Regions from separate parts of the Nitratireductor kimnyeongensis genome, predicted to be linked through region 2. Evidence: predicted binding sites of a transcription regulator. Region 2 holds the regulator's gene; each other region holds the start of a gene.

Region 1 (3,281 bases), 200 kb from region 2:
TTGCGGCCATTGCTGCCCTGTTCGGCGCACAGCTTCCGGATGAAGCACCGCGCCTTGCTCCGTCCAAGGCGCGTGGCGAAGGCTTCCTCACCCAACCCGACTTCCATGCCCACCGCTCGGAAACGGAAATGATGCGCTTCCTGCGCCGGCTCGCCGACAAGGATCTGGCACTCGACCGCGCCATGATTCCGCTCGGCTCCTGCACCATGAAGCTGAACGCCGCCGCCGAAATGATGCCGGTCAGCTGGCCGGAAGTGGCAGGGCTGCATCCGTTTGCTCCTGCCGAACACACGGCAGGCTATAGCCGGATGATCGACGATCTCGACCGCTGGCTTTCGGAAATCACCGGCTTCGATGCGGTATCGTTGCAGCCCAATGCCGGCAGTCAGGGCGAATATGCAGGTCTTCTGGCGATCCGTCGTTACCATGCCGAGCGTGGTGAGACCGGTCGCGACATCTGTCTCATCCCCTCCTCGGCTCATGGCACCAACCCGGCATCCGCCTCCATGGCGGGTATGCAGGTGGTGGTCGTGCGCTGCACGGAAGATGGCAATATCGATCAGGACGATCTGAAGGCCAAGGCGGCAGAACATTCGGACAGGCTTGCCGCTCTCATGCTTACCTACCCATCCACCCACGGTGTGTTTGAGGAAGGCGTGCGCGATATGTGCACGGTCATCCACGAGCATGGCGGTCAGGTCTATTTCGACGGCGCCAATCTAAACGCCATGGTCGGGCTTGCCCGTCCGGGCGATCTGGGCGCGGATGTCTGTCACCTGAACCTGCACAAGACCTTCTGCATCCCCCATGGTGGCGGGGGGCCCGGTGTCGGTCCCATCGGCGTCAAGGCACATCTGAAACCGTTCGTGCCCGGCCATGTGGCGCTGGGCAGCGATCAGGCAGTGGCGGCCGCGCCCTATGGCAGCGCGTCGATCCTGCCAATCACCTGGATGTATATCCGCATGATGGGTGGAGACGGGCTCAAACGGGCGACGGAAATGGCAATCCTCAACGCCAACTACATTGCTCACAGGCTGAAAGAGTACTATCCGGTGCTGTATAAAGGCCGCAATGACCGGGTCGCGCATGAGTGCATTCTCGACACGCGCGTCTTCAAGGATCGTGCCGGCATCACCGTAGACGATATCGCCAAGCGGCTCATCGACTATGGCTTCCATGCCCCGACCATGAGCTTTCCCGTTGCGGGAACATTGATGGTCGAGCCGACGGAATCGGAGCCAAAAAGCGAGGTTGATCGCTTCTGTCAGGCGATGATCTCCATTGCCGAGGAAGCAGCAAAGGTTGAAAAGGGCCAATGGCCGAAGGAGGACAATCCTCTCGTCAACGCACCCCACACGGCGATGGAGCTGATGGGCGACGAGTGGACACGCCCCTACAGCCGCAGTGAAGCCGCCTTCCCCGAAGGTGGGCTCGCCTCCGCTTCCAAATACTGGCCGCCGGTTTCCCGTGTCGACAATGTCAGCGGAGACCGCAATCTGGTCTGCGCCTGCCCGCCCATCGAGGCATTGGCCAGCTGAGCCCAACACCACAGATCATCTCCCCTGTCCGGGGAGATGATCGCTCTTTTTGCCGCATGCACTTGGCTGAGGCCCGCGCTATCTGATAAAGCGTCGTCCACACGCTCCGAACGGAACCGGAACAGGCTTCGCTTTGCCTTGGAATCCATGGCAAACTGCGATGTGATTCGCGGACAGGACACAACACGCTTCATGGACGACAACAACGACCTCTTCGCCGGGATGACCGCAAATGTGGAACGTGCGAAAGCGCCGGAGCCGGCAGCGCCCGAACGCAAACCCGCGCCGCGCCCTGCGCCGTCCACCTCGCCCGCATCGTCCGGCGAGGGCTACAGTGCAGCCGACATCGAGGTTCTGGAAGGCCTTGAGCCTGTCCGCCGCCGTCCCGGCATGTATATCGGCGGCACCGACGACAAGGCGCTGCATCACCTCTTCGCCGAGATCATCGACAACTCCATGGACGAGGCGGTGGCCGGTCACGCCACCTTCATCGAGGTGGAGTTGGACGCGGAAGGCTTTCTTTCTGTCACGGATAATGGTCGCGGTATTCCCGTGGACCCGCACCCCAAGTTCAAGGACAAGTCGGCGCTCGAAGTCATCATGACCACTCTGCATGCCGGCGGCAAATTCGATTCCAAGGTCTATGAGACCTCCGGCGGCCTGCACGGCGTGGGCGTCTCCGTCGTGAATGCGCTCTCTGAACTCCTTGAAGTCGAGGTCGCCCGCAATCGCCAGCTCTTCCGCCAGACCTTTTCGCGCGGCCTGCCGCAGGGCGGGCTCGAAAAGCTCGGCGACGTTCACAACCGCCGCGGCACAAAGGTGCGCTTCAAGCCAGACGAACAGATTTTCGGCAAGGGAGCGAAGTTCGAACCCGCGCGCCTTTACCGAATGGCCCGCTCCAAAGCCTATCTCTTCGGCGGTGTCGAGATACGCTGGGTGTGCGCGCCCGAACTGATCGGCGAAAAAGATCAGACGCCTGACAAGGCCACCTTCCACTTCCCGGGCGGTCTGAAAGACTATCTCATCGCATCGCTGGACGGACAGTTTCAGGTCACGAAGGAAGTGTTTTCCGGCCGCAGCGAAAAGAGCTCCGGCCATGGCGCGGTGGAATGGGCGATCACCTGGTATGGCGGCGACGCCATGCTCAATTCCTACTGTAACACCGTGCCCACACCGGAGGGCGGAACGCACGAGACCGGTTTCCGAAATGCGCTGCTGCGCGGCCTGCGCGGCTATGCCGAACTGACCGGCAACAAGCGCGCCTCCATCATCACCTCCGAAGACGTGATGATCTCGGCTGCCGGCATGCTCTCCGTCTTCGTGCGCGAACCGGAATTTGTCGGCCAGACCAAGGACAAGCTGGCAACGGCGGCTGCCATGCGCATTGTCGAAAACGCTGTGCGCGACCCCTTCGACCACTGGCTGGCAGAGAACCCTCAGGAAGCCTCCAAGCTTCTCGATTGGGTTGTCGCCCGCGCCGACGAGCGCCTGCGCCGCCGCCAGGAACGCGAAGTCAGCCGCAAGAGCGCCGTGCGCAAGCTGCGCTTGCCCGGAAAGCTCGCCGACTGCACAATGGGCGCGGCAGCGGGTGCCGAAATCTTCATCGTCGAAGGCGACTCGGCCGGCGGCTCCGCGAAACAGGCGCGCAACCGCGCCAGCCAGGCGGTGCTGCCACTGCGCGGCAAGATCCTGAACGTCGCCAGCGCCGGCACAGGCAAGCTGGCCGCCAACCAGCAAATCTCC
Region 2 (3,281 bases):
CCATGGGGGTGATACTTACCCATCACATCGGCGACAGGACGTGCCGATTTCACATATTTGCGGTTCCAGTGATAACCGCTTTCGTGAGAGGCGTAGAGAATGCGCCGATGCACCGGCTTCAAACCGTCGCGCGCATCCGGGAGAGCGCGGCTCACGATAACGCTCATCGCGTAATCGAGATAGGAGCGCTGCATCTCCTCGATGATGGAAATCGGCTCGATATCGTCGGGCTCGCCCGGTCCGGTCGGCGTTGTCTGGTCAGTCAAATCGGATCACACACAAAATAAGGAATCACTGACTTCTTATATATGAAGCGCCATTGATTCTCCAATCGGAGCAGAGATTGGCGCCGAGGAAATCCAACGCAATTTCAGACGCATATGGGTGGTCTGTGAATGGCGTCGATGACAAATTGCCGCAGCATCCACACACACGCTGATAATCAGAGCTTTTCTGAAGCCTCCCAACTGGGTTAGACAGTCTCAAGGGAGGCCCCGATGGCAGGTTACGAGACCTTATTCAACGCGTTCGTCACACTGCTGGTCACCGTGGACCCACCGGGCCTGGCACCGCTCTTTCTCGCGCTGACGGTCGGGATGAATCGATCTGAGCGCAATCAGGTCGCCGTCCGGGCCGCAACTATCGGCTTTGCGGTCCTAGCCCTCTTTGGCGTGGCCGGCAGCGCCATACTTTCCGTGTTTGGTATCACGCTCCCGGCGTTCCGCGTCGCCGGCGGACTGCTCCTCTTCTTCATCGCTTTCGAAATGATCTTCGAACGTCGCCAGGAGCGGCATGAAAAGAGTGCTGAACGCGCAATCACCCGAGACATGATCCGAAACATCGCCGCATTTCCGCTGGCAATTCCCCTGATTGCCGGTCCAGGCGCGATCTCTGCCACCGTGCTTCTTTCCGGATCCTTCAGCGGCCTCGTCGGCACCGCAGCATTGCTGGGAATTCTTCTGACGACCATCGCCATTACCTATGCGGTGTTCACACTTGCAGACCGCGTCGACCATTTCCTCGGCGAGACAGGACGATCGATACTGACGAGACTTCTCGGTGTGATCCTTGCAGCTCTTGCCGTGCAGTTCGTAGCCGATGGCGCAAAGGCTCTGTTCAGCGCGCCGTGACGGCAGACGTCGAACGACAACACCGGGAGTTGCGGAACACAACTGGAACATATAGAGTATGTTCTGGTTTTGTTTTTAACTGATTCTCGGTGGCGCCCATGCTGACCCGCAAGCAGCACGAACTTCTCCTGTTCATCCAGGAGCGGCTGAAGGAGACTGGAATCCCGCCTTCATTCGATGAAATGAAGGAGGCGCTGGACCTTGCGTCGAAGTCGGGTATTCACCGGTTGATCACCGCTCTTGAGGAGCGCGGCTTTATCCGCCGGCTCCCCAACCGGGCTCGTGCCCTGGAGGTGTTGCGCCTGCCCGATTCGATTGCACCGGGCCTGAATGCCGGCGCACGCAAGTTTTCGCCCAGCGTCATTGAGGGCAGTCTCGGCAAAGCGCCTCCTGCCCCGCCCAAGCCGGCAGCAAGCAACGATGACGCCATTGCCGGTGTCGTGTCTGTGCCGGTCATGGGGCGCATTGCTGCGGGCGTTCCTATTGATGCCATTCAGCACCAGACCCATTCCATCGCCGTGCCTCCGGACATGCTGAGTGGGGGCGATCACTATGCGTTGGAGGTCAAGGGCGACTCGATGATCGAGGCCGGCATCTTCGATGGCGACACGGTGATTATCCGCGAAACCCAGACCGCCAATCCCGGCGAGATCGTCGTCGCCCTGGTCGATCAGGAAGAAGCGACCCTGAAACGTTTCCGTCGCAAGGGAGCGTCCATCGCCCTCGAAGCCGCCAATCCGGCTTATGAGACACGGATATTCGGTCCCGATAGGGTAAAGGTTCAGGGACGGCTGGTTGGCTTGATGCGGCGTTATTGAACCTGCTGGCGGAGGGGCGTCTGTTTTGCCTACCCCGCCTGGTTCCCTGTTTCATGAATGCGGCCAGGAGTTCGCTCAGGATCTCGCTTGGGCTGACGGGGTCACCTTCTTATAAAACAATCTTTGCAACACCTCTGGCAGCAGATCCGGCAGGTCTTCGGCGACCAATCCATACCCGAATGTTCGACCGCTTTCTGCATGAACCCACACCCCCGCACACGCCGCTTCAAAAGCCGGCATCCCTTGAGCCATCAGGCTTGCGATAATTCCCGACAGCACATCGCCAGATCCAGCGGTCGCCAAATGCGGGGTGGCATTCACATTGATTGCGGCCCGCCCGTCGGGTGCCGCCACGATCGTATCAAATCCCTTGAGCACAAGGGTTGCGCCCGATCGCTCGGCCGCTTCCTGGGCGCGCTGCACTTTGGAAACGCCTGTTCCGTCTTGAAGTTCGGGAAAAAGTCGGGCGAACTCGCCTTCATGCGGCGTGAGAACCACCTTGCCGGCGGAAGCCCTGATCATTCCAAAAAACACATCCGCCCGGTCACGAAAAGCAGTGATCGCGTCTGCATCGAAGACCAGCCCGCTCGCTTCAGTCGCCTGATCGAGAAGCGCGCGTGCGAAACTGCGCGTTCGCCCACCTGTGCCGGCACCTGGTCCCAGGAGGGCCCCGGAGGGTTTGCGGTCAACAAGAAATGCCTGCAACTCGCTCACCGTATCTGCTTTGCGCAACATGATCGACGTCAGATGCATAGCGTTGATCGAAAGCGCGTTGGCGGGCGAAAGCACTGTCACGGCACCTGCCCCCGCACGCGCCGCTGCGAGCGCTGAAAGTCTCGCTGCCCCGGTCGTGATGGCCCCACCGGATACCACCGCCACATGACCACGCGAATATTTGTGGGTGCCTGCGGTGATTTTCGGCCAGATTGGCCGCCACAACGGAGGCTGGTTTTCCCAAACCTTGCAGCCGACAGCATGAAGCGCACTGTCGGCAATGCCGATATCCGCTACGACAAGATCACCGCAAATTTGCCTCCCCGGCACGAGGAGATGTCCGCGCTTTTTACGAAAGAACGTGACAGTCAGGTCCGCTGAAAAGGCTGACCCGAGCGGCTTTCCGGTCAACCCGCATAAGCCGGTTGGCAGATCGATGGCAACCACAGCAAGCCCGCTATTGCTCACCTCTGCAATGATGGCGGCTTCCCCTCCTTCCACGGGGCGCTTCAGACCCGCACCGAACAATGCGTCAACCACGAGCCAAGCCCGTCTGGGTTGGAAGGCCGACAATGGCTCCGGCTTTACCGGGCAGTCGCCAAGCGCGAGCGCGGCATCG
Region 3 (3,281 bases), 140 kb from region 2:
CCACCGCCGCTATAACCGACCTGATTGTCGCCGCCCTGCCCGCGCGTGTCGAGCATCTGCAGTTCGCCACGGAATTTTTGCAATACAACTTCAGTCGTGTAGCGTTCCTGACCGTTCTGGTCGGTCCATTTGCGTGTCTGAAGCTGGCCCTCGATATAAACCTTGGCGCCCTTCTTCAAATATTGCTCGGCCACCTTGGCAAGATTATCGTTGAAAATCACGACATTGTGCCACTCGGTCCGCTCACGGCGCTCACCCGACTGGCGATCGCGCCAGGTTTCAGAGGTGGCGATGCGCATATTAACCACCGGATCGCCGGAATTTAGCCGGCGAATTTCGGGATCTGCACCCAGATTTCCCACCAAAATGACCTTGTTGACGCTGCCCGCCATAACGCTTCTCCACGCTTGTCCGAAATCTGCTGCGCACTTTATCGAAAGCCGCGCTCCCGCGCGCGCTCCGCCTGCGGTGCTCCGGCTCTCGTCCACAGCTCATTTGTTCTTATTATGTTCACATTCAATGATCAGCGTCAATGCACCCGCTCCCGCGCACGCAACGTGAGAGAAAAGCCCCGCCGCCTTTTGGTCGCACGGGGCTCCGGGTCTTCCGACCCTCCATACCGGGAATGGTTTACCGGTGTCATCAGGCAGGGCTTTTTACAACCCTGTCTTCAAAGAGTTTTGATTTTAGGGGGCAGCCAGCCGCCAGCGTTGTCATGCCTGCCGGCGATCGCGTTCTCCAGAAACGTCAATCACCATGGATCGGTATCGAAACACATTTTCCGCGACAAGCGTCGAATGTGTCTTGAACCGATCAGCCGGCTGTGGCTTCGCAATCCAGGCGAAGCCCTAGGGATCGGTCAGGTGGAGTCATACCCTGCTCCTTCTTCGCGTTTCGGCCATTGCTCGGTGTTTGCCTGCTCAGGCAGACCGTGCTTGCAGATATGCCCACAGGCATTTCCACGGCGCACTCAAACCACGAGCGCTGACCGAGATATACTGCGCCTTCGGGGCGTAGCGGTCAAGAAAATGCCTTGCCAAGCCGGCAAATGTGATCAGCTGTAACCTGGCGCATTTTCTCGATCGCATGGTCGGGTCTGGCAAAATTGTCAGGAGAGCGTTCGTTTTTTGTTCTTTTTCCTTGCGGAACGCCGGGGAGCACGTGTTAAAGGGAGATATGCGTTTTCGTCTCAAACTGATGAGACGGGGGCGCTCGCGGCGAAGCGCTGTCGGCACGGTGTCATTCCGACCCGGCGGTCGACATTTGCATCCCGCTTCCTACATGATGCACAGACCGGCGTGCTGCCGGCCCATCCGGTTTCTCAAAACAGGCAGCGACGGGGCATGCCAGAACACAAGTCCATCACCATTCGCGGCGCGCGCGAGCACAATCTCAAGAATGTCGATCTCGACCTGCCGCGCGAGAAGCTCATCGTCATGACCGGTCTGTCGGGTTCCGGCAAGTCGTCGCTCGCCTTCGACACTATTTATGCCGAAGGCCAGCGGCGCTATGTGGAGAGCCTTTCGGCCTATGCGCGCCAGTTTCTGGAAATGATGCAGAAACCCGATGTCGACCAGATCGACGGGCTTTCGCCAGCCATTTCCATCGAGCAGAAGACGACGTCTAAAAACCCTCGCTCGACCGTCGGAACGGTGACGGAGATCTACGACTATATGCGCTTGCTTTTTGCGCGGGTGGGCGTTCCCTATTCGCCGGCCACGGGATTGCCGATCGAAAGCCAAACGGTCAGTCAGATGGTCGACCGGGTTATGGTTCTGGAGGAAGGCACGCGGCTTTACATCCTGGCGCCCATCGTGCGCGGCCGCAAAGGCGAATACCGCAAGGAAATGGCCGAGCTCCAGAAAAAGGGCTTTCAACGCGTCAAGGTGGATGGCGAGTTCTACGAGATTGCCGACGTTCCCGCACTCGACAAGAAATACAAGCACGACATCGACGTCGTGGTGGACCGGGTCGTGGTGCGCGACGATCTCGCCACACGGTTGGCGGATTCGCTTGAGACCTGTCTAAGGCTTGCCGAGGGACTGGCGGTCGCGGAATTTGCCGATAAACCTCTCTCCGATGAGGCAACGGCAAAAGGTGGAAGCGCCAACAAATCCAAGAACGAGACGCATGAGCGGATCGTCTTTTCAGAAAAATTCGCCTGCCCGGTTTCAGGCTTCACGATCCCGGAGATCGAGCCGCGTCTGTTTTCGTTCAACAATCCGGCCGGCGCCTGCCCCACTTGCGACGGGCTTGGCAGCCAGCGCGCTATCGATCCGAACCTGGTGGTGCCTGACGACGGTGCGATCCTGCGCGAAGGGGCGATTGCGCCCTGGGCGAAATCCACGTCGCCCTATTATCTGCAGACGCTAGAGGCGCTCGGACGTGAATATGGGTTCAAGGTCGGCGACCGCTGGCGTGACCTTCCGGCGGAGGGTCAGGATGCCATCCTGAACGGCACGGGCTCGAAGAAGATCGTCTTCGACTATGATGATGGTCTGCGCAGTTACCGCACCACGAAGCCCTTCGAGGGCGTGGTGGTCAATCTCCAGCGCCGCTGGAAAGAGACTGAATCGGCCTGGATGCGCGAAGAGATCGAGCGCTACATGTCGGCCCATCCCTGCCCGGCCTGTGGCGGGCACCGTCTCAAACCGGAAGCCCTGGCGGTGAAGATCGACGGCCTGCATATCGGCCAGGTGACGGAAATGTCGATCCGCAAGGCTGGTGCCTGGTTCGAAGAGCTGCCGAGCCACCTTAATGACAAGCAGAACGAGATCGCCGTCCGAATCCTGAAGGAAATCCGCGAGCGCCTGCGCTTTCTCAACGATGTGGGCCTCGACTATCTGACGCTTTCACGCAATTCGGGCACCCTGTCGGGCGGTGAGAGCCAACGCATCCGTCTCGCGTCGCAAATTGGCTCGGGTCTGACGGGGGTTCTTTATGTGCTTGACGAGCCGTCCATCGGCCTGCATCAGCGCGATAATGACCGGCTTCTGGCAACGCTCAGGCATTTGCGCGATCTTGGCAACACGGTGATCGTGGTCGAGCATGACGAAGACGCCATCTTGACGGCGGACCACGTGGTCGACATCGGGCCTGCCGCCGGCATTCATGGCGGACAGATCATCGCCGAAGGTTCGCCGCGCGACATCATGGCCAACCCGGCCTCCGTCACCGGTAAATATCTGACCGGCGCAATGGCAATCCCGATGCCCGAACAGCGTCGTGAAATCCCGAAGAAGCGGCGCATTCGCGTTGTGGGTGCATGCGGCAACAACCTG

The links. Region 2 encodes LexA, which represses DNA repair genes until DNA is damaged. Its sites were predicted from a motif close to TGTTCNNNNTGTGTTCNG; they were not measured.
Region 1: parE (DNA topoisomerase IV subunit B) is a predicted target of LexA. The motif match lies at 1,645-1,662, and genes of this name have one in related genera.
Region 3: uvrA (excinuclease ABC subunit UvrA) is a predicted target of LexA. The motif match lies at 1,118-1,135, and genes of this name have one in related genera.

What each region holds. Positions count from the first base shown of each region.
Region 1 is NZ_CP078143.1:154,630-157,910, forward strand. It holds gene gcvP (aminomethyl-transferring glycine dehydrogenase) at 1-1,538, shown strand, start outside; gene parE (DNA topoisomerase IV subunit B) at 1,731-3,281, shown strand, end outside.
Region 2 is NZ_CP078143.1:3,742,189-3,745,469, forward strand. It holds gene gyrA (DNA gyrase subunit A) at 1-266, opposite strand, end outside; gene KW403_RS17760 (MarC family protein) at 498-1,130, shown strand; gene lexA (transcriptional repressor LexA) at 1,229-1,948, shown strand; gene KW403_RS17770 (NAD(P)H-hydrate dehydratase) at 2,024-3,281, opposite strand, start outside.
Region 3 is NZ_CP078143.1:3,606,196-3,609,476, reverse strand. It holds gene KW403_RS17110 (single-stranded DNA-binding protein) at 1-392, opposite strand, end outside; gene uvrA (excinuclease ABC subunit UvrA) at 1,344-3,281, shown strand, end outside.